DNA from 3 places in the Herminiimonas sp. NPDC097707 genome. Region 3 is predicted to be linked to each of the others. Evidence: predicted binding sites of a transcription regulator. Region 3 holds the regulator's gene; each other region holds the start of a gene.

Region 1 (9,780 bases), 330 kb from region 3:
ACCCAGTGTCGGATGGGTATGGAACATGTAATACGCGCATACAAAGAAACCGATCAACATGCCGGCGATCGCACCCTGCTGGTTGGCGCGCTTCCAGATCACGCCCAGCGCCAGTGCCGGGAACAGTGCCGATCCCGCCAGCGAAAATGCGGCACCGACCAGCGACAGAATATCGCCTGGCTTCAGCGATGCAACGTAGGCCGCCACCAGCGCCACCATCAGCAGCAGGAGTTTGGAAACCGTCACGCGTTTTTGCGTGGTGGCAGTCGGGTCTACGGTTTTGTAATAGATGTCATGCGATAGCGCATTTGAAATCGTCAGCAGCAAGCCATCGGCAGTCGACAGTGCTGCCGCCAGACCGCCGGCGGCGATCAGACCGGAAATGACATACGGCAGGCCGGCGATTTCCGGTGTCGCCAGCACCACGATATCGACGTCCATCACAATTTCCGCGAGTTGTACGATGCCGTCCCGATTGACGTCGTTGATGCTGACCAGCGGATGTATCTTGTCGATATTGGCCCAGTAGGAAACCCATTCCGGCAATCTGGAAAAATCGCTGCCGACCAGCGAGGTGTAAATATCGTATTTGACCAGCACGGCCAGCGCCGGAATCGTGATGTACAGCGCCATGATGAAAAAGAGCGTCCAGAACACCGAGTCGCGGGTTTCCTTTACCGACGATGTCGTGTAGTAGCGCACTAGTACGTGCGGCAAGGCCGCCGTGCCCAGCATCAGGCAGAACACCAATGCCATGAAATTATTGCGTTTGATATCTGAAGCTTCTTCTGTATCGCCGGGGAAGGGCTCGGTATGCCGGGTCGGCGGTTTCGCCAGTTCCCGATTCGCTGCGCGGTCTTCTATCCAGCGCCGTTCGGCTTCCTCCGGATCTTTCGGATAGGTTGCCAGCTCACGCGCGGTCTGCTTGATTTCAAGCAGCGGTGCATTGCCGAGCTTGAGCGCCTCCAGATTGTGCTGAATTTCGGCGCGGCCGCTTTCCCACGACTCCGGCAGCATCTGCAGTTTCTCATCCAGATCCTGCGCACGCTGGTGGAAAATGGCGCGCACGCCTTTTTCTTTCGGGTCGTTGATCAGGACCGTCTCGCGTTCGCTCAACTTGGCAATGGCCGAACCGTAGGCGATAGGCGGGACTGGGATATTTGTGTGTTTTACCGACAACCATACTACCGGGATCATGTAGGCAATGATGATGATGATGTATTGCGCAACCTGGGTCCATGTCACGGCGCGCATACCGCCGAGGAAGGAGCAGACCAGTATGCTGGCGAGACCCAGAAAAATACCGACGGAAAAATCGACGCCGGTAAAACGCGAGGTGATCAGGCCTACACCGTAAATCTGCGCCACGACATAGGTGAAGGACACGATGATGGTCGCGATCACCGCGATAATGCGCACCACATTGTCGCTGTAACGTCCGGTATAGCGGGCCGCGAGATAATCGGGGATGGTGTACTGACCGAACTTGCGCAGGTACGGCGCGATGAGCAGTGCAACGAGTACGAAACCGCCGGTCCAGCCCATCAGATAAGCCAGTCCGTCAAAGCCCCATAGATACAAGCCACCTGCCAGGCTGATGAAACTGGCGGCTGAAATCCAGTCGGCAGCCGTTGCCATGCCGTTGAAAAAAGCCGGTACGCGACGGCCCGCGACATAGTATTCCAGCATGTTCGAGGTGCGGCTGATGACGCCGATGGTGGCGTACATCACGATGGTGCAAAACATGAAGACATAGCCTATCCATGCACGCGGAAAGCCTTCGCGTTCCAGAATCGCCACGGCAAACAGGAATAGCACAAAGCATATCGTGAACAGCGCGTAATAACGCATCAGACGACGGAAGAAGGCTTTAGTCTGCATGTTCACTATCGCTTTTTTCGCGCAGGTAGGTTTTGTCGAGAGCACGCATGCGCAGCGCGTAGATGGCAATGATCGCTACATAAATCAGGATGCTGCCTTGCGCTGCCATGAAGAATGAAATCGGCCAGCCCAGCAAGGTGTAGGCGGACAGCGGACGGGCAAAGAAGATCGCGATAAAGGTGACGGCGAACCACGTCAGCAGCAGCCACAGCGTCATGCGTCGTGTGCGCTGCCAATAACGGCGCGCGGGATCGGATTGCTGTTTTTTTGATTTTTCAGCCATATCAAATGCTGTCATCCCACGGAGTTTCGGTCGGTTCCAGACGCAGGATGACGCGCATCAGGCAGCCGGGGCGTTTCTGATCCTGACAGCGCGGATTGTTGAGAATCTCGATTTCAGCATTGTGCTGTAGTGCGATTTCGCGAACGATAGCCAGCCCCAGCCCGCTCCCTTCGACGTTGCTGCCGAGGATGCGGTAAAAGCGCTCGAAGATATGGCCGCGTTCATGCGGTGCGATGCCGGGGCCGTTATCTTCGACTTCCAGAAATGCCAGTCCAGCTTGTTGATCGATACGCACGCGCACTGTTGCATTACCGCCTGCCGGTGTGTAGCTGAGCGCATTGTCGATCAGATTGTTCAACAGTTCATGCAGCATGGTGGTGTCGCCTCTTACCATCACCGCTTCATCCGGCTGCTCGAAACCGAGATCGATTTTGCGGGCGAATGAAGTCTGCACCCAGTTCTGTACCGTATCGCGCGCCAGTTCGGACAGCTCCAGTGTCTGCATCGGTTTGGTCTGCGGCGTCTGATTTTCTGCGCGTGCCAATGCAAGTAATTGATTCACCATGCGGGTGGCGGAGGTGGAACTTTTTGCCAGTTGTTCCAGCGATTTGTGAATTTCGGCCTGATCGGTTTGACGCAAGGCCAGTTCGGATTGCATGCGCATGCCGGCCAGCGGCGTTTTCATCTGATGCGCAGCATCGGCGATGAAGCGTTTTTGTACCTTGATGCTTTGCGACAGGCGTTCCAGCATGTCATTGAGCGAGCCGACCAACGGAATGATTTCTTCCGGTACGTGACCCGAATCGATAGGACTCAGATCATCGGGTCGGCGCGCACGTATGCGTTGTTGCAGTTCTGCCAGTGGGCGCAAGCCGCGCGTGAGGGCAAACCAGACCAGCACCAGCGCAATCGGCAGGATGATGAATTCCGGCACGATCACGCCCTTGATGATCTGATTGACCAGTTGCGAACGCTTGTCCAGCGTTTCCCCAACCTGCACCAGTGCCATGCGCGGTTCTATGCTCAGTTGCGGCTCGACCTGCGTCTTGTGCAGATCGACATAGATGTAGGCGATGCGCACTTCGGTATTGTGGATGAAGTCGTAACGAAATTTGGTTGACCAGGGAGCCGGTACTTCTGCATCTTTCGGCAAGGGCATTTCCGGATCGCCTTCCACGAAGATGTCATGCGCATCGCGTATCTGGTAATAGATATTGTCGACGTCATCGGCATGCAGAATGTCGATAGCCGGGCCGGTCAGACGCGTCACGACCTGGCCATTGACTTCCTTGACTTGCTGGGCGACGACCGTGACCTTGTCTTCCAGCGCGCGATCGAAGGGTTCGTTGGCGATGGATTTGGCAACCAGGTAGGTAATGGCGATGCTGAGCGGCCACAGTAGCAGCAGCGGTACCAGCATCCAGTCCAGGATTTCGCCGAACAGCGAGCGCTGCGTGCGCTCTTCGTGCGGGGCTGTCGTGCCCGGATTCGATGCAGTTGCATCGACGTCGGGTGCGTTCAGTCGGTGAGTGTCAGGCATCGCCGGGTCAGCGTGGCGGCGTGATCGTATTGGGTGTCGCTTCGGCGAATTTTTCGAGGCAGTAGCCGAGGCCGCGCACGGTGGCGATGCGCAAGCCGCCGATTTCTATTTTCTTGCGCAAGCGATGGACATACACTTCGATCGCATTGTTGCTGACTTCCTCGCTCCATTCGCAAAGATGGTCGACCAGTTGCTCCTTCGATACCAGACGACCGCTGCGTTGCAGCAGCACTTCCAGCAAGCCGAGTTCGCGTGCCGACAATTCCAGCATCTGATCGTTGATGTAGGCTATGCGGCCAACCTGATCGTAGGACAAGGGACCGTGCTTGATCACGGTCGGCCCGCCGCCTGCGCCGCGTCGGGTGAGTGCACGTACGCGCGCTTCCAGTTCGGATAGTGCAAACGGTTTGGCCATGAAATCGTCGGCGCCCAGATCCAGTCCCTTGACGCGCTGTTCGATTGAATCGCCTGCCGTCAGTATCAATACCGGCAAACGCGAATTGCGTGCGCGCAAACGCTGCAACACTTCGAGGCCGGACATTTTTGGCAGGCCTAAATCGAGAATCAGCAAATCGAAATCTTGTGTAGACAAGGCCGAATCGGCTTCCACACCATTTTTCACGCAATCGGTGACATAGCCCGATTGACGCAAGGATCGCGTCAAGCCGTCGGCCAGCACACTGTCGTCTTCGGCAAGCAATATACGCATAGGGGAGGGAGAGGAGAAGTTGCTCTGTAGTCTATTGGGTTTCGTCAACAGCGGCAAGACAAGTGTTGATGGGTGATTTTACGACAGGGCCCGATTTTCTGTTTTACGATTTTCCGCCGATGGCGAGGAGTTTGACGGCCTGCTGCGACAAGGCGTCTGCGGCGGCATTTTTCCGGCGCGGGATCCAGATCAAGGCAGGGTTCGCCAGTTGCGCAAGCAGTTGCCTGGCCCGCATGCGGTGATGACTCAATACGGCCGCACCGTTTTCCGCCTGCACATCGTCCAGCACGACGCGACTATCACCGTAGATCACGAGCTTTGCCGGCCGAACTTCAAGCGCTGCTTGCAGTACCGCGATCAGCGCGAGGTATTCCGCTTCGCTGCTGTCGCCCTGACCGGCTGCGAAACTGATGCGGGTCAGTTCGCCATTCGGATTCTTGAGCATGCCGCCTACGCCCATTTTTCCAGGGTTAGGATGGCTTGTTCCATCGAACCAGGCCAGCCACGCCGCCGGATCGGGCAGGGCGGCGTTTCTTTTATAGGCGCGCGCATCTGCCGTCATTTGTTTACGATGGGCGATTTTTGTCGCGACGTTGGCTTTTTGCTGTTTGCGACTGGAGATCAGTTCGACAAGAGACTGGTTTCCTGCTGCCATTTGCAGGATTTTCCGCAGGGCGTCCTCGGTCGACAGGGCCATATTTTTTGCCAGCCGACGGCTGCTTGCGCGCTCTTTCTCGTAAGCGACTTCTAACAGCTCTTCCAGCTTGGGCATGATTGTCGGATGGGAATTGATTGGATTCACTCCTATCTTACGTGGAAAGGCCGGGATGATTAAAGCCCTTGAACAGGTCGGGAAAATATTTAAAAGTTGCTTTTTAGATCATTTAAAATAAAACATCAAGAAGGCGCTTGCATAAAGCACTGTTTTTTTATACAGTACGGTTTCTGGTTGCAGATGCTGCTTCCAAGCCATTTTGTTTCAACACCCAACCGTCGAAAGAATCCTCATGGACGATAAAAAAACCGCACCGAGCTCGGACAAGAGTAAAGCACTCGCCGCCGCACTGGCGCAAATCGAAAAGCAGTTCGGCAAAGGCTCGGTCATGCGCATGGAAGACGGCGCAGTCGTTGAAGAAGTACAAGTCGTGTCCACCGGTTCGCTGGGTCTGGATATCGCGCTTGGCGTCGGCGGTTTGCCGCGCGGCCGCGTGGTTGAAATCTACGGTCCGGAATCGTCGGGTAAAACCACGCTGACGCTGCAAACTATCGCAGAAATGCAAAAATTGGGTGGCACCTGCGCGTTTATCGATGCGGAGCATGCGCTCGACGTGACCTATGCACAAAAGCTTGGCATCAACCTGTCGGATTTGCTGATTTCGCAACCGGATACCGGTGAGCAGGCTTTGGAAATCTGTGACGCGTTGGTACGTTCCGGTGCGGTTGACCTGATCGTCATAGACTCGGTTGCCGCCTTGACGCCACGCGCTGAAATTGAAGGCGATATGGGCGATTCGCTGCCAGGTTTGCAGGCACGCTTGATGTCGCAAGCGCTGCGCAAGCTGACAGGCAGTATCAACCGCACTAATACGCTGGTCATTTTCATCAACCAGATCCGCATGAAAATCGGTGTCATGTTCGGCAATCCGGAAACCACGACCGGCGGCAATGCATTGAAATTTTATGCTTCGGTTCGTCTGGATATTCGTCGTACCGGTTCGATCAAGTCGGGCGATGAAGTCATCGGTAATGAAACCAAGGTCAAGGTCGTCAAGAACAAGATCGCACCGCCATTCAAGGAAGCGCATTTCGACATTCTGTATGGCGAAGGCACATCGCGCGAAGGCGAGATTCTGGATCTGGGTTCGGATGCAAAAATCGTCGAAAAATCCGGTGCCTGGTATAGCTATAACGGCGAACGTATCGGCCAGGGCAAGGACAATGCGCGCAATTATTTGAAAGAACGTCCGGAACTGGCGCGTGAAATCGAAAACAAGGTGCGTGCTTCATTGGGCGTGCCTGAGCTCGGCGCGATCAAGTCGGATGAACCTGTTGCGAAGAAGGCTTCCGCCAAGGAAAGCAAGGAAGCCAAAGAACTGAAAGAAGTCGAGTAAATAGTTCGGCTGAGCCGGTATTGCTGGATGTCGATTTGATGATGGTTTTTAACGGGCGCCCGCGCTGAAGGACTCATATGGCAAAACTGCAAGTGAGTCTGAAAGCGCGGGCGCTTCGCTATTTATCGGCGCGCGAACATAGTCGTCAGGAACTGGCGCGCAAACTGGCGCGCTATGCGCAGGAAGGCGACGATATCGAAGCCTTGCTCGATGCGCTGGAAGCAGCCAACTTCATGTCCGAAGCACGTTTTTCCGAGTCGCTCGTCAATCGGCGGGCGGCGCGTTTCGGCAATAGCCGGATTTTATCCGAGCTGAAAAGTCACAACATCGATCCCGACTCATTGACAGAAATAAAGGCCGCACTGGCACAGGATGAGGTCGCGCGCACGCGGGAAGTCTGGTCAAGAAAATTCGGCGTTGTGGCAAGCGATGCAAACGGTCGTGCAAAGCAGATGCGCTTTTTGCTGCAGCGCGGATTTTCCCATCGGGCGATACAGGCAGCGATGCGCGCTAAAGAAGAAGACGAGGATTGATAAACTGGCGTCATTTGCGCACAGCTTGTCGTGCAGGATTGAATGTCATTCACAGCATGCAGGGTTTGCATGTTCGCTGCAGCGGCAATTTTTTCAGACGATCGCTCATATCCAACGCACACTGATCAATGTGCATCTGTTTTATCCCCCTTATTATTTCCTTGACTCTGCTGCTCTGATTTCTAATCAGGCCGAAGGCGGATGTGTATTTCTTTGAAAAATATGATCATTGATCTACGAGCCGACTTGCTGCATACCGCTCAACTGGCGTCTATCCACTTCACACTTAAATGGCATTCTTATTGGTTTTCAATGACTGCGTGTGATTTAAGTGGGGAAGCGCACAGACGGCCCAGGCGTATTCAATTATTTTTAGTAACAGTGACAGTATTTTTTATTGCTGCTACATGAGAAAGGATATCCGAATGAAAACGATACAAAAATGTGCATTTGCCGCGATCTCTTCGGCGGTATTGTTAAGCACGCTTGGCTGTGAAGGCATGTCCAGGCGCGACCAGAGTATGGCTATCGGAGCAGGAGCAGGTGCGGTAGGTGGCGCAGTTCTCACCAACGGCAGCGCGCTTGGCACAATCGGCGGCGCGGCTGTCGGGGGGGTGATAGGCAACGAAGTTGGCAAAGATAAAAGATAAGTAAAAAGTAAGTAATCAACAATAAATTTTGAGGGAAAGAAAATGATCAAATGCAAAAAAGCTGTAGTTGCCGTATTGGCGATGGGGATGATGGCCGTGGCTCTGGGTGGATGTCAGAAACAGGAGGGCCCGGCAGAAAGAGCTGGTAAGGAAGTTGATCAGACGGTCAATAAGGCTGGCGAGCAAATTGAAAAGGCTGGTGAAAAAATCCAGAACGCTGCAGAAGATGCCAAGAAATAAATATCAGTCTGGTGGGTGCCATGACGATTGCATGGCGTCATCAGTGTGGGGGCCGGATAAAGAAGCTGTTCTTTTAAAGGTCATACATAAAAAAATGGATGCTGGTGCTTGCGAGAGTGCACCGGCATCCATCTGTTCGAATTGTGGCGATGAGCCATCTTGTCAATTAGCCGCCGTGGAAGCCCTTCAATAAATCTTTTTTAGGTTTATTAGGGTCTATGGTGGAATCGTTTGTTCTTTCCGGAGAGTCCAGCTTGTCGCTTTCTTCTGCAGCCTTGCGAAGACGGACTTGCACGTCTTTTGGCGGTGTAGGCGACATATTGTTTAAGCCGGATTCGTGAGTGGAAACATCAGGTGACGGCGCTGGAATGTCTGCATCGTTAGAGTCGGTGCGTGCCTTTGGTGGGCTTGCGGTGACGCTCTTCCCGTTTTCTTTATCTGTGCTGATAATCTCGTTCTTGCTGGGCATGATGTCCTCCTATCAGGATAGAAGACCGATTTTATGCACAGAATTTTATTAGGTAAATCAGACAAGCATCCAATCCTGCGTAGGATTAGAAGAGTGTATTGCTGCGGGCATTATTTGAGGTGAGGCAATTCGCGGCAACGCTGATGAGCGTGGCTAGCAGGCGTGGAAATAAAACATGCATTGATAAATTTTCTGCGAGCATGGTCGTCCTTTATGGGCGAACATGCTCGCAGCAGGATCAGTGATCCATCAATGCCTTGACGTGAACGGCGGTGCTGGAAGCCAGACCTTCCAGACTGTAACCTCCTTCAAGGATGGAAACCACGCGACCGTCGCAGCAGTCGTCGGCAATTTTCATCAACTCGCGCGTTACCCATTCGAAGTCGTCATCCTGCAGATTCAAACCGGCCAGTGGGTCCAGATGATGGGCGTCGAAGCCGGCAGAAATGATCAATATCTCAGGATTGAAGGCGCGAATGGCCGGCAACATTTTTGCCGCAATCTGTTCGCGGAACATCGCAGAATCGCAACCGCGTGGCAGAGGTACGTTAACGATGTTGTGCGAGATGCCGGTTTCTGCTTCCAGGCCGGTGCCGGGATAAAAATGCGACTGGTGGCTGGATGCGTAGAACAGTTCAGGGCGATCGTAAAATGCAGCTTGCGTGCCGTTACCGTGATGGACGTCAAAATCGACGACGGCAACACGTTCCAGTTTATGCACGTCATACGCATAGGCTGCCGCGATGGCCGCCTGGTTGTAAATGCAAAAGCCCATGGCCTTGTTCGGTTCGGCATGGTGGCCGCATGGACGGGTAGCGCAAAATACATTGCGTACTTCCTTGCCCATCACTGCATCGACACCCGCGCAGGCGGCGCCTACGCAACGCATGACGGCTTCCAGCGAACCTGGCGACATGACAGTATCGCCGCCATCCAGCGGCATGTAGCCCTGGTTGGGAGAAGCGTCTTCCACATCCTCGACGAATGCTTCGGTATGGATCATCAGCACTTGCTCACGCGTGCCCATAGGCGCATCACGCCACTCTGCAGCATCGAACTCGGGTGTGTGCAAGGCGCGCAATACGGCTTTCAGACGTTCAGGCGATTCCGGGTGGCTGGGGCCGGGTTTATGGTTCAGGCAGGCTTCGTGGGTGTAAATCAATGTCGTCATAATCATTATCGATGGCGGAGGCGATCCGTCATCAGCTCCATTTTTAAAAGCGGGTGGAGGGGCGCAACGTGGGCGGCCCGGTATGTACATCATTGTCATTATAGAGGTCGATTGCTTCAAAGGGCGATAGCATGGCCAGGTAGTACGCAAACGCATGCAGAGCCGACATGTAAGGCTGATTATCTCAAGGCAG
Region 2 (9,780 bases), 1.0 Mb from region 3:
CTGGCGGTATCTGCGGACTGGAGCCGCTGGCAATCACGACGCACTGCGCCTTGACTTGCGTATGTTCGTCGACCTGCAGGCAATCCGCCGCAAGAAAGCGCGCATGACCACGCAGACGGTCGGCGGCATCGATATGTTCGATACCCTGCACGACAAAACCGACGAAGCGATCGCGTTCCGACCGGACGCGTTGCATGACGGCTTTGCCATCGATGCGCAAGGCACCGGCGTGTACGCCGAAACCCGGTGCCTCACCGATTGCATGGGCCGCATCCGCTGCCGCAATCAATAATTTGCTCGGCATGCAACCGACGCGTGCGCACGTCGTACCGTAAGGCCCGCCCTCGATCAAGGCAACGCGCTTGCCGTGTGTCTTGGCCGCGCGATATGCCGACATCCCGGCACTGCCGGCACCTATCACTGCCACATCGAATTCCAGAGTCTTCATCATTCATCCTTGCAATGCATGTAGAAATTTGATTTGCAGACCGCCTGCTAGTCGTGCCGGCTGTGCAGTTCGGCGATATCTTCGATACTGCCGATCTTGATCACAACAGGATGCAGCGATGTGCCTGCCTGCATGGGCCGCCAGGCGAAACGCCATTCGTTTTCACTCGCGTGATTTTTCGCCTTGGAAAATATCTTGCCCAAGGGGCTGGGTGCGCCGTATGAAACTGCGGCATCGATGCCGGCCCAGCTAGGCAGGGTTTTTTGCACAGCCCGATGCAGCCGTTCACCGAACTCTTCGGCATTATGCACAACCAGATACGCATCAACATGCGGCAAGGCATCGAACAAGGTGCCGTCAAAGGTTTGCATCAGACTTAAAACCAGGAAGCCGCCGGCGCCGGTTTGCGCAGGCAAGTCAGCTATGGGCGGGCTTAAACGGAATTCCCCTAGCGACAACGCACGCTCAAGGCTGCTGCGTTCGGAAAAATAATAAAGCTTGGAAGGACGTTTGCTATCAATCAAAGTCATGCTGCCGTCCTGAAAAAATAATAATGGTCATGCGACCAGGTGCTTCATTTTAAGCAGATTGATTAGCGAGCGGCAAATCAATCTGCTGCGGCATGACGCATGCACAGATGCATTTGCGCATGCGTCAGCTGGTCGGATTGCGATGACGCAACCAATACCAGGCCAGGCCCAGCCATTCATGCAGCGCGTAAGACGCCATATGCAAGCTGGTCGGCAAAAAATCCGCCGGTGTTATGCGCGCGGCACTCGTGAAGAGCGTCGCGGCAGGCACCACCTGTAAACCGGTTTGCTGAAATGCGATCTTTGCACGCTGCATGTGGATCGCATCCGTCACGAGAAGAATGCGCTGCACGCCAGCCGCACGCAGCACACGGCTGGAAAATTGCGCATTCTCGGCGGTGTTATTCGACATATCCTCCTGCCATTTCACCGGCACGGAAAAATCGTCCCGCAATACGCGCGCCATGCCGGCGGCCTCGGATTCGGACGCACCGTCCGGCCGGCCGCCGCTTACGAGCAGAGGCAGGCCGGTTTCGCGCTGCAGTTTTGCCGCATAGCGCAGGCGTTGCAGTGCAATGGCAGAGGGAATATTCTGCCCGCCGTATTCAGGTGCATTGCTGATGCGCCCGCCGCCCAGCACGACAATCGCCTGCGCCCCTGCGGCCTTGGCCGACAGCAGGGGCGGATTCATTTTCTCCAGCGGATGGATAAACAGCGATGCACCCATGCGTGTACTCAACACAGTCAGCATGATCAGAGCAGCGACGGACAAGGTCAGTCCGCCACGCGGCCAGCGTCGGCGCAGCCACAAGCCGAGCGCACAAAGCAAAATCAAATTCAGTGGCGGCAACAATAAGGTACTTATCGTTGCATTGATCATCCAGCTTATGCTCATCGCGCCCTTTCCTGTTTTTGTATTTTTTACATGACGCGCGTGTGGCGATATGACTGTTTATTCATCCATTTGCGGCTCGGCGATCGTGCGCAACTGAAAACGGCCATCGTTATTGAACAGCCAGGTTTCCATCAACTCTATCCGGCCATGCCGCAACAATGAGGCAGCCGGCTTGGGAAAAGGCGCCGTGCTGCGTAAACTTGCCAGCGCCGTGGCCTCGGTGCTGCGATCGCGATTGGAGCGCATGATTTCGCTGCGCACCAGACTGCCCTTGGCATCGACCACATACTTGACCACCACGACCGAGCGCAGCAGGGCTTGTGGCCGGCCTATGTATATTTTGGTGGAATTCACCTGCGCAATGCGTTGGGCCAGCGCAAACTTGTACTCGCCCACCGTATCGGCGGTAGAAGTGCCATCCCCAGTGGTTTCAACTTCGCTTCTATCCAGTACTGCCTTGCCGCCACAGCCGGCCAATGCCAGCGTAAGCAGGCAGATCGTGAGTCGTGTTTTCATCATCGTCCGTTTATAAAATTGGATGGTCGTCACCGGCGCCTGCTGCATATGACCGGGAACAGCGATTTTAATTGCCATAGCGTTCACTTATTTGAATACGCCCTCAGTCGAAACACTGCTGCATCCTGAATTGCTCGGTGGCCGCCACCAGTGCCGCGGCCGTTCCAGGCTCCATCGCTGCATGCCCCGCATCCGCAATGATATGCAACTTTGCCTGCGGCCACGCCTGATGCAAACGCCACGCCGATACCGGCGGGCACACCGCATCGTAACGACCCTGCACGATCACGGCAGGTAAGTGGCGTATGCGATCAAGATCGCGGATCAACTGATCTTCCTCGATGAATCCGCCATGCAGAAAATAATGCGCTTCCAGCCGCCCTATGCCGACTGCAATCGCATCGTCACCGCATGCTTCTATGGTTTCAGGCTGCGGCTGCAGGAACAGGCAACTGCCTTCATAACGACTCCAGCTGCGCGCGGCGCGGGCAGCGACATCGGCATCATCGCCAAACAGGCGTACCTGATAAGCGCGCAACAAATCGCTGCGCTCAGACGGCGGAATGTCGGCGATGAATGCATCATGCGCTTGCGGGAAGAAGGTGCGCATGCCGTACAGGAACCAGTCTATCTCCGCTTGCGTGCAGAGAAAAATGCCGCGCAATACAAAACCGAGACAGCATTGCGGATGCGCCTGCCCGTATGCAAGCGCCAGCGTTGCACCCCACGAACCGCCGAATACCAGCCATTGTTCTATGCCCAGCATGCGGCGTATCGCCTCAATGTCAGCGATCAACAGCGGCGTCGTGTTGTTGCGCACTTCGCCCGGCGGCGTCGACTTTCCCGCGCCGCGCTGATCGAACAGCACAATGCGGTAATACGCCGGATCGAAAAATTGCCTGTGCGACGGTGAAATACCGCCACCGGGGCCGCCATGCAGAAACAGCACCGGCACGCCTTCCGGATTGCCGCACTCTTCCCAGTACAAGGTATGCAACTGGTCAACCGGCAACATGCCGCTGCGATACGGTTGCAGCGGGGGAAAAAGAGCTATTGTCGACGAGGAAATTTTCATGCGCGGCCTTAAAGAATTCACGATTGTAACCAGAGAAACGGATGCCGCAATCCATCTGTATTTTTGCCTGCAGAAAACATTTGCGAACTATTCAACTGTTACGTCCTCTTATTTTCAGAGCGCGGACAGCTGGCAAGTCGCAACAAGCTGCGCGCAACAGGAGAAATAGACATATGGCTGTACTGCAAAATTGGATGGTATTCGGCATTTCACTGGAAAGCTGGCTCTATGCACTGATCACAACGTGCCTGATTTATCTGCTGCTCGATGTGCTCACCCGCGCTACCGCTCATCTGGCGAAACGACGCATCGCGCTACCGCTCAGAGTAGCCAGCAAGCGTATCAATCAAGTCGTCGTGGGCATGGCGTCCGGCTCCAAACGCTATCTGTATTTTCTGTTTTCACTGCTGATCGGTCTGCAAACACTGCTGCTGCCTGCCACTCTGGAATTGCGGCTGTTTCAGGCGGGTGTGATAGTCGTCGGTATTCAGCTGCTGCTATGGATCAACCGTGGCATCAATACCTGGCTGGAAGATCTCGACATCTCCGGCATCAATCCGGACTTGCGCAAACGCGCGACCACCACCACGATGGTATTTCTGTTGCGTCTGGCGGTCATGCTGACAGTCGTGTTGACGGTGCTGGCCAATCTGGGCGTCAACATTACAGCCTTTGTTGCCAGCCTCGGCATAGGCGGCATCGCGATTGCACTGGCCTTGCAAACCATTTTGAGCGATCTGTTTGCATCGCTGTCGATAGGCCTGGACAAGCCGTTTGAAGTTGGCGATTTCATCATTGTCGATGAGGTGATGCTCGGCACGGTCGAATATATAGGCGTGAAGACGACCCGCCTGCGCAGCCTGGGGGGCGAGCAACTGGTGCGCTCGAATACCGAACTGCTGAAATCAGTGATACGCAACTACAAGCGCATGGCCGAGCGGCGCATCGTCTTCAGCTTCGGCATTCGTTACGAAACACCGCTCGCCAAGGTTGGCCAGCTCGGCAGTGTATTGGGTGAAATCATCAGCGCCATCGACAACACGCGCTTTGATCGCGCGCACTTTGTCAAATTCGGCGCCAGCAGCCTCGATTTTGAAGTTGTCTACTATGTGCTCAGCAGCGATTACAACACCTACATGGATATCCAGCAGCGCATCAATCTGGAGCTGATGCAAGCCTGCGCACAACGCGGCATTCTGTTTGCACGCCCTACTTCGATTCTGCATTTCGGCTCCGAGGTGCGACTGGCAACCGCGGATGTCGAAGCGGCAAACAAGGATGCGGCAACGCTACAGAATATGCCGGGCTGAATCTGCTGACGCCTTAAGCGGAACGACTGAGGCGATGCCGCGCAATGTCGTACACCCAGTTGAAGGCGAACGCATACAGCATGAAGAAAACCGAGAACACCAGGTCCAGCACCAGGGCGTCGATGACCGAGATATGCAGCCACCATGCCGTCAGCGGCAATGCGACCGCCATGAAAAACGCCTCGAAACCCAATGTATGCCAGACCCGCATGCCGATCGTGCGGCGCCAGCCGTAATGTCGCTCGACGATTTCATAGGCGTGGTTGTAAATCATGTTGCAAACCATCGCGCAGACAGCGAGGATCAACGCCAGCGCACCGAAATGGAAAAGATCCATATCGAAACCATAGGACATCAGGGGAACCAGGATGATCAGGGCGCAGATTTCAAACAGCAGAGCGTGAAGAATGCGGCGAAGTAAAGTATTGATAACAAAAACCGGAAAGAAAAGGAAGCTCGTCATTATAGGCGACTCACCGCATATTCGCTCTTGCGCAAGGCTCCTCGCTGCGCGAAAACGTTTTTGATCGCGCATTCCTCAAAAATAAATATGGCCCGAAAGAAAAGATTCCGCAAACAATGGTGACAAATTTTTTAATATGCTCTATACTTCGGGCCCTTCAGACACGTTGGTCGACGCCAACAATTGTTTGACTGAGTAAGCGGTATTACGCGGGTGCTTAGCTCAGTTGGTAGAGCGGCGCCCTTACAAGGCGTAGGTCGGCGGTTCGACCCCGTCAGCACCCACCAATCAGTCAAACAGCAGTATCTGAATCAGTTTAGTAGTTTGGAGTGGTAGTTCAGTTGGTTAGAATACCGGCCTGTCACGCCGGGGGTCGCGGGTTCGAGTCCCGTCCACTCCGCCAAAATAAGAAAATGCCCGCGCAAGCGGGCATTTTTGTTTTCGTCTCAAGATTCGGCACAGCCGACACTCTGCGGAGTGAAGTGATCCGCCTGCGCGCCTCTCAGGATTTTCCAGTTCTGGTAACATACAAACCCGGCACACAAAGGCTCGTTGCCTCCGCATATTTCCTGACCATGCGCTCATCGCAACGAGAAAGCACCATGACTGATTCCCCCCCCGACTTCAAACGCGAACCCATCCCACTTCCGAGCAAACCCGGCAAGGTCCTGCTGCATTCCTGCTGCGCGCCATGTTCCGGTGAAGTGATGGAAGCGATGCTGGCCTCCGGCATCGATTACTCGATTTTCTTTTACAACCCGAACATCCATCCGGAAAAAGAATATCTGCTGCGCAAGGAAGAAAACATCCGCTTCGCCGAAAAGCACAACATCGAGTTCATCGATGCCGATTACGACACCGACAACTGGTTCGAGCGCGCCAAGGGCATGGAGAACGAGCCTGAGCGCGGCATACGCTGCACGATGTGCTTCGACATGCGCTTCGAGCGCACGGCCCTGTATGCGCACGAACATGGCTTCCCGGTGATTTCAAGTTCGCTCGGCATCTCGCGCTGGAAAGACATGAACCAGATCAATGATTGCGGCGTGCGCGCGGCGGCGAAATATCCGGACATGCTGTACTGGGAATACAACTGGCGCAAAAAAGGCGGCTCTGCACGCATGATCGAAATTTCCAAGCGCGAGAATTTCTATCAGCAGGAATATTGCGGTTGCGTGTATTCGCTGCGCGATACCAACAAGCACCGACGCGAGAGCGGTCGTGAACGGATTGCGATGGGCGTGCAGTTTTACGGCAAGCAGGACACCACCGAAAAAACCGGCGAATAAATTCACTCAGGCTGGAGTTGCAGACTCAATCCTTGGGTGTGCAGCCCCGGCCGATATCAAAGCTGTTCCGCAGCAAACAACTCTCCCTGCGCCACTATCGTGGACGGCACGGCACCCGGCTTCGATAAAGAAGTGATGCGCACGCCGAGCAGGCGCAAGCGCTTGTCCAGCGGCACGCGGCGCAAACACTCGCCGGCAGCCTGGCGTATTGCCTGCGCATCATTCGTTGGCTCGAGCAGGGTCAGATCGCGTGTCACGGTACTGAAATCGGCGTAACGCAACTTGATGCCGACCGTGCGACCCAGATATTCCTTGCGCACCAAATCATCCGCCACGCGTTCACACAGCCGCGTAAACAAGGCGCTCAATTCGCTGCGATCCAGTTTTGCGTGCAGATCGCGCTCCAATGTCGATTCACGACTGATCGACTTCGGTTCCGAACGTGTAACAACTTCCCGCTCATCAATGCCTTGCGCAACCCGCATCAGCCATGCGCTGTAGACACGACCGAAGTTTGCCTGCAGCACAGCGGGATCGCACTTCGCCAGTTGCTCTATCGTCAGTATGCCGAGGGTTGCCAATTTTTCTGTGGACTTGGGGCCGATGCCATTGATTTTTTTCACCGGCAAGGGCCAGATACGCGTCGGGATATCTGCTTCCGAAAGTATCGTCAAGCCATTCGGCTTTTCCAGATCCGAACATATCTTCGCCAGCAGCTTGTTGGGTGCGACACCGATCGAACATGACAAACCCGTCGCAGCAAGCACCGCATCCTTGATGCGCTGTGCAACGACTGCAATATCGTCAGTCTGCTCATTCAGATCGAGATAGATTTCATCGATGCCGCGATCTTCCATCTGCGGCGCAATCACGCTGACAGCGGCCTTGAACAATTTGGAATAATGCCGATAGGCAGTGAAGTCGGTAGGAAGCAAAATTGCATCCGGCGCCAGCTTCGCCGCCTTCATGAGCCCCATCGCGGAAAATACTCCCAGGGCGCGGGCTTCGTACGTTGAGGTGGTCACCACGCCGCGTCCGGCGTAATCGCGCAGGCGCGCATAGCGGCGGCTGCCATCCGCCTGCAATACCGGCTCATGGGCCGAACCGGCGCCGATCACAAGCGCTTGTCCACGCAATTCGGGATAACGCAGCAATTCAACCGATGCATAAAACGCATCCATATCAAGATGGGCGATATGGCGGGGACGCGTAGACATAAGACGACGACAACAGAAATGAGATGCTGCACAGCATAACATTCACTGTATGAAAACACAGCGCCTTTAATGTGATTATTCCCGCCAGATGTCAGGAAAAATTGCGCTGATACATTCAGCCTGACACAGACTCACACAAGAAACATGCGGTGCTGGCGCAAATAAATCTTCCGTCAAAACGAAACAAGGCGAGTCCGTCGGAACGGCCTCGCCTTGTATTACACCCGACAATATTAATTGGACGGTGCTATCGGTGGCATGTTTTTCAGCTCCATTGCACGCGTGTCGCTGGCATCTTTTTTGGCATCGTGCATGTCAGACTTGGCATCGGCCTTATGGTGTTTGTATTCCTTTTTGGCGGCCTTCTTCTCAGCCTTGTATTCGGTTTTGGCTTTTTTCGTGGCAACACGTTTTTTCACATAGGGATCGTTGCTTTGATTCAAACGCGATTGGTCCGTGTATGCCGGATCGTTAGGATTGGCAGGTGCACTGCCTTGTGCCGCAGCAAACTGGGCAAACATGGCCACTGCAGTACCGGCAAGTATGGTTCGTAGCTTTATCACAAGAACTCCTTATCCAAATAACAGGAAATCGAAACGAATTTCGTACGGAAGCTGATGCCACCCATCAATATCAACAGGCTATGCGCATGCTATGAGGGACAGCGTGCTGTTAACAGAAAGTTAACTTGATTGTTCGCAGCACGGCTGCAAGAAAAGAATGCGCGCGTTGCGAACAGCGAATTGCCGAGCGCATTCATGGCCGGCAAAACTCAACGCGCTCGGCTGCCAAGTCAGCAATTCGAATCAGAAATTATCTGCCCGGCATACTCGAACCTGGCGCAGGCATCACCTGCGCCATGCAGGGCGTTCCGCCAGCAGCTTCGATACGACGTTTAACCAGGGCATCATCGGTGTAATTCAAGCGCGATTGATCGATATACCTTGGGTCGTTAGGATCGCTTGGTGCCTGCGAAGCAGGGACAACGACAAGGACAGGACAGTACTGCGGGGCTGACTGGGCAGCTGCAAACTGCGAAAACATGAGCACTGCCGTGCCGGCGAGAATTGTACGTAGTTTTATCATGGCAACTCCTTGTTCAATAATAAGCAACCGATACGAAATGCTCGCTCGGAGATGCATGCGGCCAACCAAATTGATGAGCACAGCAAGCCTTACTACTGACAGGAGTTGTTAACAAAAGTTCATCTTGTTTCGTTCGCACTACCTTGCTGCAATATGCCTGCAGCAAGTTCATCGCCTGATTGCAATCATCAGATCAACTACCCCAGAACCACAAGCCTATGGCTGCCAGCGACAGTGCGACGGCTATCCATGACAATAAGAACATGCGTCTGTAACGCCGTTCATTCGCGATCACGCCCTGCTCCAGCGTCATTACCATTTGCTGCAGCTGCTCGGCCAGATCCTTGATGCGAATGGCATTTTGCGATGCCACGTCCTGCAGCTCGTTAATCTGCTGCTGCAACAGCGCCTCCTGCGTCGGCGCATTCTCATCGACCTTGCTCTTCTTGAATACCGGCAAAGCGGCGTCAATGATGGTGCCTACGTGCGGCAGAATGGCCTTGACGGCGGGTACTAGCCATGAATACATACGGATTCCTTGCTGAATAAATAATGTGGCGCGCGTGATCGCAACAACACTGCCCTCGTTTGACGGGCTGCCGTTACCGATCATCCAGCGTCGATCTTGCATGACAAATTCCATGTTGCCTATGCATTTACGGCATTTCCCGGCATTTCCATTTCGTTGCCGCCGGGTTTTAAGTTATATTGCAACGACTCCTGCTGCCGCACGGTTGCAGCAGCAAACTACATCAATTTGAAAATGACTACACCGCTTATGCTCGACCCCAATGCCTTACTCAAGCCACTCGATGGCTACATCGTAGAAGACCTGAGCAGCGCCGACATCGCCGCCACCGGCACGATTGCCGCTTCCATTCTGGGCGACCTCGCCGCACCCGTGTTGAAGATGCTCTCGGTTGCCGGCGATTCCGCCAACGATATCTCGGT
Region 3 (9,780 bases):
CGTATGGGGCGTGACCGCACGCAACCGCGAGCAAAACTTTGCACTGAATCTGTTGATGGATCCGGAATGCGATTTCGTCACGCTGCTCGGTCAGGCCGGCACCGGTAAAACCTTGCTGGCACTGGCAGCAGGTTTGGCGCAAGTACTGGAAACCAAGCTCTACAGCGAAATCATCGTCACCCGCGTGACGGTGCCGGTCGGTGAAGACATCGGTTTCCTGCCGGGTACGGAGGAAGAGAAGATGTCGCCGTGGATGGGCGCGTTCGACGACAACCTGGAAGTGCTGAACAAGTCCGACAACGATGCTGGCGAATGGGGCCGTGCGGCGACGCAGGACCTGATCCGTTCACGCATCAAGATCAAGTCGCTCAACTTCATGCGCGGACGCACCTTCGTCAACAAGTTCCTGATCATCGATGAAGCGCAAAACCTGACGCCGAAACAGATGAAAACACTGGTCACCCGTGCAGGTCCGGGCACCAAGATCATTTGCCTCGGCAATATCGCGCAAATCGATACGCCTTACCTGACTGAAGGTTCGAGCGGTTTGACTTATGTCGTTGATCGCTTCAAGGGTTGGGGACATAGTGGTCATGTCACGCTGGCGCGTGGTGAGCGTTCGCGTCTGGCGGATCATGCGAGCGAAGTGTTGTAAGCACACGCTGCTTCGGTGGTAACAAAAAAGCCTGCTGGATTAGCAGGCTTTTTTTATTGGTTTGTTGATTTTGGTTTGTTGATTTTGGTTTGTTGGTGTTGATACTTGTATTTCTTAGATCACGCTTGGTATGCCGGGGGCGGCCCGGCAGCCGCTCACTTTTCTTGCTTCGCCAAGAAAAGTAAGCAAAAGAAGGCGACCGCAGGAGCCGTTGCCCGCTAAAGCGGGTACCCAAGTCAAGCAATCGCCAGCCGGGAGCACAAACAAACTCGCCTACGGCTCAGACAAGTTTGTGCTCTTTATCCGTCTAACGATCACTTGACTTGGCAACGTCAGATGCGGGCAAGTCAAAAGCAACAGCTTTGCTGTTTCACGTTATGTGCGTTGCTTCTGTAAATCAGAGAGGCTATGGTTGTTATCCGCTTTGACGCAGCCGTTTGTGCGGGGCAGAAAATGGATAAAGAAGTGAACGTTGTCTGAGCCGAAGGCGAGTTCCGTTCGCTTCCCATTTTTTGCCCCGCACAGACGGGAACCCCGCAGGGGCTGCGGCTCCGCGGTCGCCTTTCTTTACTTACTTTCTTTGGCGAAGCAAAGAAAGTAAGTGGCCGCCGGGCCACACCCGGCAAACCAAGATTGATCAAAGAAAACCAAACATCAATACAACAAATTCCGGACCAAAACGACAATAAAAAAGCCGCATAAAGCGGCTTTTTTATTAAACGGAAATGATTACAAAATCATCGTCCCCAACCACCACGCAATCGCCGCCATAAAGGCAGCCGCAGGAATCGTGAATATCCACGCCCAAACGATATTGCCTGCGACACCCCAGCGCACTGCCGACATCTTCCGCGATGCACCGACACCAACGATCGCGCCAGTAATGGTATGCGTGGTCGAAACCGGCACACCCAACGCAGTTGCCAGGAATAAGGTAATCGCACCGCCGGTTTCAGCACAGAAACCACCGACCGGTTTCAGCTTGGTGATTTTCTGCCCCATCGTTTTGACGATACGCCAGCCGCCGAACAAGGTCCCCAGACTGATCGCGGTGTAGCAACTGATAATGACCCACCATGGCAGCGGATCGGCTGCGGTCGATACACCCGCCGCGATCAGCAACATCCAGATAATCCCCATGGTTTTCTGCGCATCGTTACCGCCATGACCCAGGCTGTACATTGCGGCAGAAAACAATTGCAGTCTTCTAAACCAGCGATCCACATTGCGCGGCGTCGATCTGACGAACAACCACGATACCAGCACCATCATCAAGGAACCGAACAGGAAACCGAGCAATGGCGACAGCACGATAAAGGCGATGATTTTAATCAAGCCGGAGGAAATCAATGCATCGGTACCAGCCTTGGCCACTGCTGCACCGACCAGACCACCGATCAATGCATGCGACGAGGAGGACGGCAAGCCGAAATACCAGGTCACCACATTCCAGACTATCGCACCGACCAATGCGCCAAATACAACGTAGTGATCAATCACAATGGGATCAATTGTTCCTGTGCCGATCGTCATCGCCACTTTGAGGTGAAACACACCAATCGCAATGAAGTTGAAAGCTGCTGCCATCATCACGGCGGTTTGCGGCTTCAATACACCGGTTGATACCACCGTCGCAATTGCGTTTGCCGCGTCATGAAAGCCATTCATGAAATCGAATACCAAAGCCAATATGATCAAAAAGGCCAGGACATAAAGGCTCATGTGGAGAGTTTGCATGGATATTTATTCTTTGTTCTATCTGCGTATGTCGCTGACAAATACACCAGCAACCGAGAAACTTACAAGACATCCTTGCGCGTCATTTATAAAACAACGGCAAGGCACGCCAACGTTACGCTCAATGAATCAAGCGTTCTCGACGATGATGCCTTCGATGATATTGGCGACGTCTTCACAACGATCAGTGACGGTTTCCAGCAATTCATAGATCGCTTTGAGCTTGATCAGATTGCGCACATCCGGTTCTTCGCGGAACAGTTTGGACATCGCAGCGCGCATCACGTGATCGGCGTCCGACTCCAGGCGATCGATTTCTTCACAGATGGCCAGAATTTCGCGCGAGTTATCCATGTTGTGCAACAAGCCAACCGCAGCCTTGACCTTTTCGGTGCAGGCCAGGCACAGTTCGGCCAAACGCTTGGCTTCCGGCGTGATGGCTTTGATGTCATACAAGGAGATTGTTTGCGCCGCATCTTCGAGCAGATCGAGGATGTCGTCCATCCGTGTAATCAACTGATGGATATCGTCGCGATCGAGAGGGGTAATGAAGGTTTTATGCAGCGCATCCAGTGTCGCATGCGTTACCTTGTCGGCCTGCTTTTCGATACCTTCAATCGCATGCACGCGGATTTCCAGATCGTCGAAATTGGTCATCAACGCGACCATCTCCTTGGCACCCTTGACGCAAAATTCTGCATGCTCGTTGAAGAGATCGAAAAATTTGCCTTCTTTCGGCAGGAGTCGTCCAAACATAATTGCTCTCTTTGAATATTAAAATATTGAAATGCGACGATGTTCGCTCAAGGCCTTGCCGGCCGGGCGAAATGAAATGATTACAGTTGAGGTCATATCGGTCATATTGAATTAGTCGCCCTGATACAAGGCAGCCGAACCGGTATAGTTTTCAAACTTCGTGTATTGACCCAGGAAGGTCAGGCGCACGCTGCCGATAGGACCGTTACGCTGTTTGCCGATAATGATTTCCGCCGTGCCTTTGTCAGGCGAATCCGGGTTGTAAACCTCGTCGCGATAGATGAACAGAATCACGTCGGCATCCTGCTCGATCGCGCCGGATTCGCGCAAATCTGACATCACCGGACGCTTGTTCGGACGCTGTTCCAGCGAGCGGTTCAACTGTGACAGTGCAATCACCGGACAATTGAGCTCCTTCGCCAAACCTTTCAGGTTACGCGAAATTTCTGAGATTTCCGTTGCCCGGTTTTCACCGGAAGAGTTGGCAGACATCAGTTGCAGGTAATCGATGATGATCAAGCCGAGCTTGCCGCACTGACGCGACAGGCGCCGCGAGCGGGCGCGCAATTCGATCGAATTCAATGCCGGCGTTTCATCGATGTACAACTGCGCATCGTTCATCTTTTGAATCGCATGCGTCAGACGCGGCCAGTCTTCATCGGCCAATTTACCCGTACGCAAGCGATGCTGATCCAGTCGTCCGACCGAGCCCAGCATACGCATTGCCAATTGTGTACCGCCCATCTCCATCGAGAAGACTGCAACCGGCAAGCCGCTTTCGATTGCGACGGTTTCACCAATATTGATCGAGAATGCGGTTTTACCCATCGAAGGACGACCGGCGACGATGATCAGGTCGCCCGGCTGCAGGCCGGACGTCATGCGGTCCAGATCGGCAAAGCCTGTCGGTACACCGGTGATATCGCTGGTGCTGTCGCGGTTGTACAGTTCGTCGATACGCTCAACGACTTGCGTCAACAGCGGTTGAATTTCCTGGAAACCCTGGGCGCCACGCGACCCCTCTTCCGCAATCGCAAAGATCTTGGACTCGGCCTCATCCAGCATCTGCTTGACTTCCTTGCCTTGCGGATTGAAAGCCTGGCCGGAAATTTCATCCGAGACGGTGATCAGCTTGCGCAGAATGCCACGGTCGCGCACGATTTCAGCATAGCGGCGAATATTGGCGGCAGACGGCGTGTTTTGCGCCAGTGCATTCAGATAGGAGACGCCGCCTACTTCTTCTGCCTTGCCGCTATTGGTCAAGGCCTCGAATACCGTAATCACGTCGGCGGGGCGGGAACCATTGATCAGTCTGACGATGTGCTGAAAAATGATGCGGTGATCGTAACGGTAAAAATCGTCCTGATGGACGAAGTCTGCAATACGGTCCCATGCCGCATTGTCCAGCAACAAGCCGCCGAGGACGGATTGCTCGGCTTCTATCGAATGCGGGGGAACGCGAAGGGAATCTACTTGCGGATCGGCACGGTTGTTCATGGCGCGAATTATACCTGCTAGAGGTGTGCGCTTTCAGAAAATGGGCAATAAAAAAGCCGGGAAAACCCGGCTTTTTCTAGGCAACGAGTGCCAGACATGCTTTAAATAAACTTAAGCGTGTTCGCCAACGATGGTGATCGTGACTTCAATGACAACGTCAGTGTGCAATGCAACAGCAACGGTGTGGTCGCCGGTTACTTTCAACGGGCCGGTTGGCATGCGAACTTGTGCTTTTTCAACAGCAAAACCTTGCTTGGTCAACGCTACGGCGATATCGGCGTTGGTAACGGAACCGAACAAACGGCCATCCACACCCGATTTTTGCGAAATTTGAACGGTTTGGCCGGTCAGTTTTTCACCTTGCGCTTGCGATGCAGCCAGTTTTTCCGCTGCGATTTTTTCCAGTTCTGCGCGCTTGACTTCAAATTCAGCAACGGCAGCGGTCGTCGCACGACGAGCTTTACGTTGTGGAATCAGGAAGTTACGTGCGTAACCGTCTTTTACTTTAACGATTTCACCAAGATTGCCGAGATTAACGACTTTTTCTAACAGAATGACTTGCATGTTTTTCTCCTATTTCAGTCGTTAATTATGCGTTGTGCAGATCGGTGTACGGCAACAGCGCGAGGAAACGTGCGCGCTTGATTGCTGTATCGACTTGACGTTGATAAATCGCTTTGGTGCCGGTCAGACGTGCTGGCATGATTTTGCCGTTTTCCTGAACGAAGTCTTTCAGTGTGTCCACGTCTTTGTAGTCAACTTGTTCTACGTGTGCAGCGGTGAAGCGGCAGAATTTTTTACGCTTGAACAAAGGATTTTGTTGTTTGCGTTTTTCTTTCATTTTGCTTTTGTCGAATTTTTTACCGAATGCCATTTTGGGCTCCTGTATCTAAATGTGGGTCTCGAAATCTGTGAGATGGAAAACAAGGCTTTTGCTGTTACGGCTCTTGCGTGCCAGGAAACCTGTGAACTGAAATGTTCCGCCTAACTCGGCTTGATTGAATCTGCCTGAAATTTCTCCCGCGGCAATCGCGGCAATCTCAAACTCGATCAATCGTGGAACACCTGCTTCGATTTGTTGCGAACTGTGCAGCAAAACTGCTGACACTATCGGGACGCCTGCCGGGGTATAGCGCAGTATTTCACGCTCGGCGATGGTGGCTACAAACTGAAGCTGATTCACTCTCCTGATACGTCGTTGCAGTAATTAGGCAGCAGGTGCCTCGGTGCGATGGCTCTTGGCAGCATCTTCCTTCTGCACAGCCTTCATCATTGGCGATGGCGCGGTTTCAGCCTTCTTCATTTTCACGGTCAGATGACGCAGAACGGCATCGTTGAATTTGAAGCCGGTTTCGATTTCTGTCAGCGTTTCGCCGTCACATTCGATGTTCAGGCAGACGTAATGGGCTTTAGCCAGTTTCTGGATCAGGTACGCCATTTGACGGCGGCCCCAGTCTTCCACGCGATGAACAACACCACCGCGTGCGGTGACGATGCCTTTGTAGCGTTCGATCATTGCAGGCACTTGCTCGCTTTGATCCGGATGGACGATAAATACGATTTCATAATGACGCATGTAAGCTCCTTTTGGACGGATTGAAGATTGCCCACCCCGGCGTCAAGACGAGTGTGGGAAGAGGAAAACCGGTAATCATACGCGCAGAGGGCAGAAAACTCAACGCTTTCAGGTATTTATCGCAATTTTCCACGCTGACCTTGTAGATAAATCGGCAAATGGCTTGCGTTTAAGCATGCACTGTATAAAAATACAGACTGTTTATATAAACAGCTCACAGCAAGGCATCACTCACGCAAGGCGCATGCAATGATCAAACTGACAGCCCGCCAGGAACAAATCCTGAACCTGATTCGCGACGCCATAGAAAACACCGGCTTTCCACCCACACGCGCAGAAATCGCCACCGAACTCGGCTTTCGTTCTGCCAACGCTGCAGAAGAACATTTGCAGGCCCTGGCACGCAAAGGCGCAATTGAAATTTCGCCCGGCACTTCGCGCGGCATACGTCTGCGCGACATGGGCGGCACAAGATCGGACAGAAGCGGCTCGCAACTATCGCTGCCGCATCCCGCACTGATGCAATTGAGCCTGCCCCTGGTCGGACGCGTGGCGGCCGGTTCGCCGATTCTGGCGCAGGAGCATATCGAAGCCACGTATAACGTCGACAAATCGCTGTTTTCCGCCAAACCCGACTTTCTGCTGAAAGTACGCGGCATGTCGATGCGCGACGCCGGCATTCTGGATGGTGATTTGCTGGCGGTGAAAAAAATCGACAGCGCCAAGAACGGTCAGATCGTGGTGGCACGTCTGGGCGATGACGTCACCGTCAAGCGTTACAAGAAGACTGGCTCTTTGATTGAACTATTACCGGAAAATCCTGACTTCCAAGCTATCCGCGTCGATCTTGAGCACGATGATTTTGCGCTGGAAGGCCTGGCCGTCGGCTTGATGCGCACCTGGAATTGAACAGCGGGACAGTTCCTTACTTCAATTCTTATTTGGCGTTCTTCTGCTTCGCCAAAATTTGCCTGGCAATCCCGCGCAAAATATTGACCTCCTCCGTTTCGAGCTGCGTACGGGAAAACAGGCGTTTCAGGCGCGGCATCAGCTTCTTCGGATTGTCGGCATCGAGAAAATCTATCGCCACCAAGGCCTGTTCGAGGTGCGCGTACATGCCCTCGATTTGCGCCATACCCGCTGCTTCTCCCTGAAAACCAATATTGCTGGCTGCCGACGGCGCATCGACTATGGCCGCCATGCGCGCCTCATACGCCAGCACTTGCACCGCCTGCGCGAGATTCAGCGATGAATAATCCGGGTTGGCCGGAATGTTGATCAGCACATTGCACTTTTCCACAATCTCGTTCGGCAAGCCGAAACGTTCATTGCCGAATATCACGGCCGCCTGCAAGCCAGTCTCGTCGGCCAGACGCGTCGCCAGTTCTCGTGGCGTAATGACAGGTGGCGAAAATTCGCGCAAGCGTGCAGTCACCGCTGCGGCATAGTTGCAATCCGCCAGCGCCTCTTCAATCGAGCCGACTATCCGTGCCGACGACAGAATATCCTGTGCCCCGCTGGCAAAAGCAATTGCTTCTTCCTGCATCGCTGCATCGGGAAAGCGCGGATTGACCAGTACCAGTTCGGAAAAACCCATGTTTTTAACGGCGCGCGCTGCCGCACCGATATTGCCTGGACGGCTGGTTTCGACCAGCACAAAGCGCAGGCGATTGAAAAGAGACATGTCGGTTTGTGGCAGGTTCATTTAAAATAGCGACATTGCGCGGTAGGAATCATGTCGAAATGGCAGCTCCATACCGCATCGCTCATTAATTTCAATTTAGGTGGATAGCTCTCGCTCACGCGACAGCGTCGCCATTTTAACGGAATCTCTATGCATCCCATGCTTAATACGGCGATCAAGGCTGCTCGCCGTGGCGCTGCCATCATCAATCGCGCATCCTTCGATCTCGATCGCGTTAAAGTCACGGAAAAAAATCCGAATGATTTTGTCACCGAAGTCGATCAGGCTGCCGAACAGGCGATCATCGAGGTTCTGAAAACCGCTTATCCGGATCACGCCATTCTGGCCGAAGAATCCGGCGCGTCCGCCAATCTGCACGATGATAACGACAATGTCTGGATCATCGATCCGCTCGACGGCACCACCAACTTCATTCACGGCTTTCCGCAATACTGCGTCTCGATCGCCTTGCAGCAACGCGGCCAGATCACGCAAGCCGTCGTCTACGACCCGACTCGCAACGATTTGTTTACCGCCACCAAAGGTGCCGGCGCCTATTTAAACGAGAAACGCATACGCGTCACCAAACGCGACAAGATCGCCGATGCATTGATCAGCACCGGCTTCCCGTGCCGCGCCACCGACAACATCGATGAATATCAGAAAATGTTCAAGATCATGACGCAAAACTGCGCCGGCCTGCGCAGCCCGGGTTCCGCTGCACTCGACCTGGCTTATGTTGCTTGCGGACGAATCGACGGTTTCTTTCAAAAAGGTTTGCTGCCATGGGATATGGCAGCCGGCTCGCTGCTGATCACCGAATCCGGCGGCATCATGGGCACCTTTGAAGGTGAGTCCGACTACCTGTACAAGGGTGATGTACTGGCCGGCACACCGAAAGTATTCGCACAAATGGTGTCACTGCTGAGCCCGTTCGCAAAATAATCGAGCCATCCCGCTAGCCGGCAACTATTCCCCGGCTAGCAGCCCGCTGCTGTTATACTCGCCCCACGCGGCATATCTCCAGTCACCTTGCCGCTGTCTCTTGACGTCACCCCCAATCCGTTTGCCTGCGACTGGCGCCCTCTGCGGCGACAGGCCGATAATTTTCTATTGAGTTTTCATGTCCTTTACTGACCTCGGCCTCGCCGATGGAATTGTGCGCGCCGTCACCGAACACGGTTACACCATCCCTACCCCGATTCAAGCACAGGCGATCCCGGCCGTACTGGCCGGCGGCGATCTGCTGGCCGGTGCACAAACCGGCACTGGAAAAACTGCCGGTTTTACCCTGCCGATTTTGCACCGTCTTGCCACCAGCGGCACACCGCATGCATCGGCTTCCGCACAACGCCCTATCCGCGCCCTGGTGTTGACACCTACCCGCGAACTGGCGGCACAAGTTGAAGAAAGCGTGCGCACTTACAGCAAGTATTTGAATCTGAACTCCGCTGTTATCTTCGGTGGCGTCGGCATCAATCCGCAAATCAAGTTGCTGAAGCACGGCGTCGATATTCTGGTCGCCACGCCCGGCCGTTTGCTGGACCATATGCAGCAAGGCACCGTCAACCTGAGCAAGGTGGAAATCCTGGTTCTCGACGAAGCCGACCGCATGCTCGACATGGGTTTTATCAAGGACATTCGTCGCGTACTCGCCGTACTGCCGAAGAATCGCCAGAATCTGTTGTTCTCGGCCACCTTCTCCAATGAGATCAAGGCACTGGCCGATGGCTTGCTGAATTCGCCTGCCATGATTGAAGTTGCACGTCGCAATTCCACCGTTGAAGTCATCGAACAGAAAATCCATCCTGTGGATCGCGACAAAAAACATCCTATGCTCGCGCATCTGATCAAGACCAATAACTGGTCGCAAGT

What was found. Region 3 encodes LexA, which represses DNA repair genes until DNA is damaged. Its sites were predicted from a motif close to ACTGTATNNNNATACAGT; they were not measured.
Region 1: recA (recombinase RecA) is a predicted target of LexA. The motif match lies at 5,334-5,351, and genes of this name have one in related genera.
Region 2: dinB (DNA polymerase IV) is a predicted target of LexA. The motif match lies at 7,788-7,805, and genes of this name have one in related genera.

What each region holds. Positions count from the first base shown of each region.
Region 1 is NZ_JBIWCI010000001.1:1,757,126-1,766,905, reverse strand. It holds gene ACIQW9_RS08535 (sodium:solute symporter family protein) at 1-1,881, opposite strand, end outside; gene ACIQW9_RS08530 (DUF4212 domain-containing protein) at 1,871-2,164, opposite strand; gene ACIQW9_RS08525 (sensor histidine kinase N-terminal domain-containing protein) at 2,166-3,704, opposite strand; gene ACIQW9_RS08520 (response regulator) at 3,712-4,413, opposite strand; gene ACIQW9_RS08515 (ribonuclease HI family protein) at 4,517-5,215, opposite strand; gene recA (recombinase RecA) at 5,421-6,524, shown strand; gene recX (recombination regulator RecX) at 6,602-7,057, shown strand; gene ACIQW9_RS08500 (glycine zipper 2TM domain-containing protein) at 7,483-7,707, shown strand; gene ACIQW9_RS08495 (hypothetical protein) at 7,750-7,947, shown strand; gene ACIQW9_RS08490 (hypothetical protein) at 8,114-8,416, opposite strand; gene ACIQW9_RS08485 (histone deacetylase family protein) at 8,655-9,587, opposite strand.
Region 2 is NZ_JBIWCI010000001.1:2,435,906-2,445,685, forward strand. It holds gene ACIQW9_RS11825 (dihydrolipoyl dehydrogenase) at 1-448, opposite strand, end outside; gene ACIQW9_RS11830 (hypothetical protein) at 496-978, opposite strand; gene ACIQW9_RS11835 (YdcF family protein) at 1,103-1,873, opposite strand; gene ACIQW9_RS11840 (hypothetical protein) at 1,931-2,389, opposite strand; gene pip (prolyl aminopeptidase) at 2,493-3,464, opposite strand; gene ACIQW9_RS11850 (mechanosensitive ion channel family protein) at 3,638-4,774, shown strand; gene ACIQW9_RS11855 (PACE efflux transporter) at 4,788-5,237, opposite strand; tRNA gene ACIQW9_RS11860 (tRNA-Val) at 5,449-5,524, shown strand; tRNA gene ACIQW9_RS11865 (tRNA-Asp) at 5,564-5,640, shown strand; gene ACIQW9_RS11870 (epoxyqueuosine reductase QueH) at 5,840-6,526, shown strand; gene dinB (DNA polymerase IV) at 6,583-7,743, opposite strand; gene ACIQW9_RS11880 (hypothetical protein) at 7,977-8,306, opposite strand; gene ACIQW9_RS11885 (hypothetical protein) at 8,557-8,829, opposite strand; gene ACIQW9_RS11890 (hypothetical protein) at 9,023-9,460, opposite strand; gene ACIQW9_RS11895 (hypothetical protein) at 9,593-9,780, shown strand, end outside.
Region 3 is NZ_JBIWCI010000001.1:1,427,207-1,436,986, forward strand. It holds gene ACIQW9_RS06860 (PhoH family protein) at 1-655, shown strand, start outside; gene ACIQW9_RS06865 (anion permease) at 1,385-2,392, opposite strand; gene ACIQW9_RS06870 (DUF47 domain-containing protein) at 2,522-3,148, opposite strand; gene ACIQW9_RS06875 (replicative DNA helicase) at 3,260-4,645, opposite strand; gene rplI (50S ribosomal protein L9) at 4,757-5,209, opposite strand; gene rpsR (30S ribosomal protein S18) at 5,235-5,519, opposite strand; gene priB (primosomal replication protein N) at 5,535-5,828, opposite strand; gene rpsF (30S ribosomal protein S6) at 5,853-6,221, opposite strand; gene lexA (transcriptional repressor LexA) at 6,471-7,130, shown strand; gene ACIQW9_RS06905 (RNA methyltransferase) at 7,159-7,926, opposite strand; gene ACIQW9_RS06910 (inositol monophosphatase family protein) at 8,065-8,850, shown strand; gene ACIQW9_RS06915 (DEAD/DEAH box helicase) at 9,029-9,780, shown strand, end outside.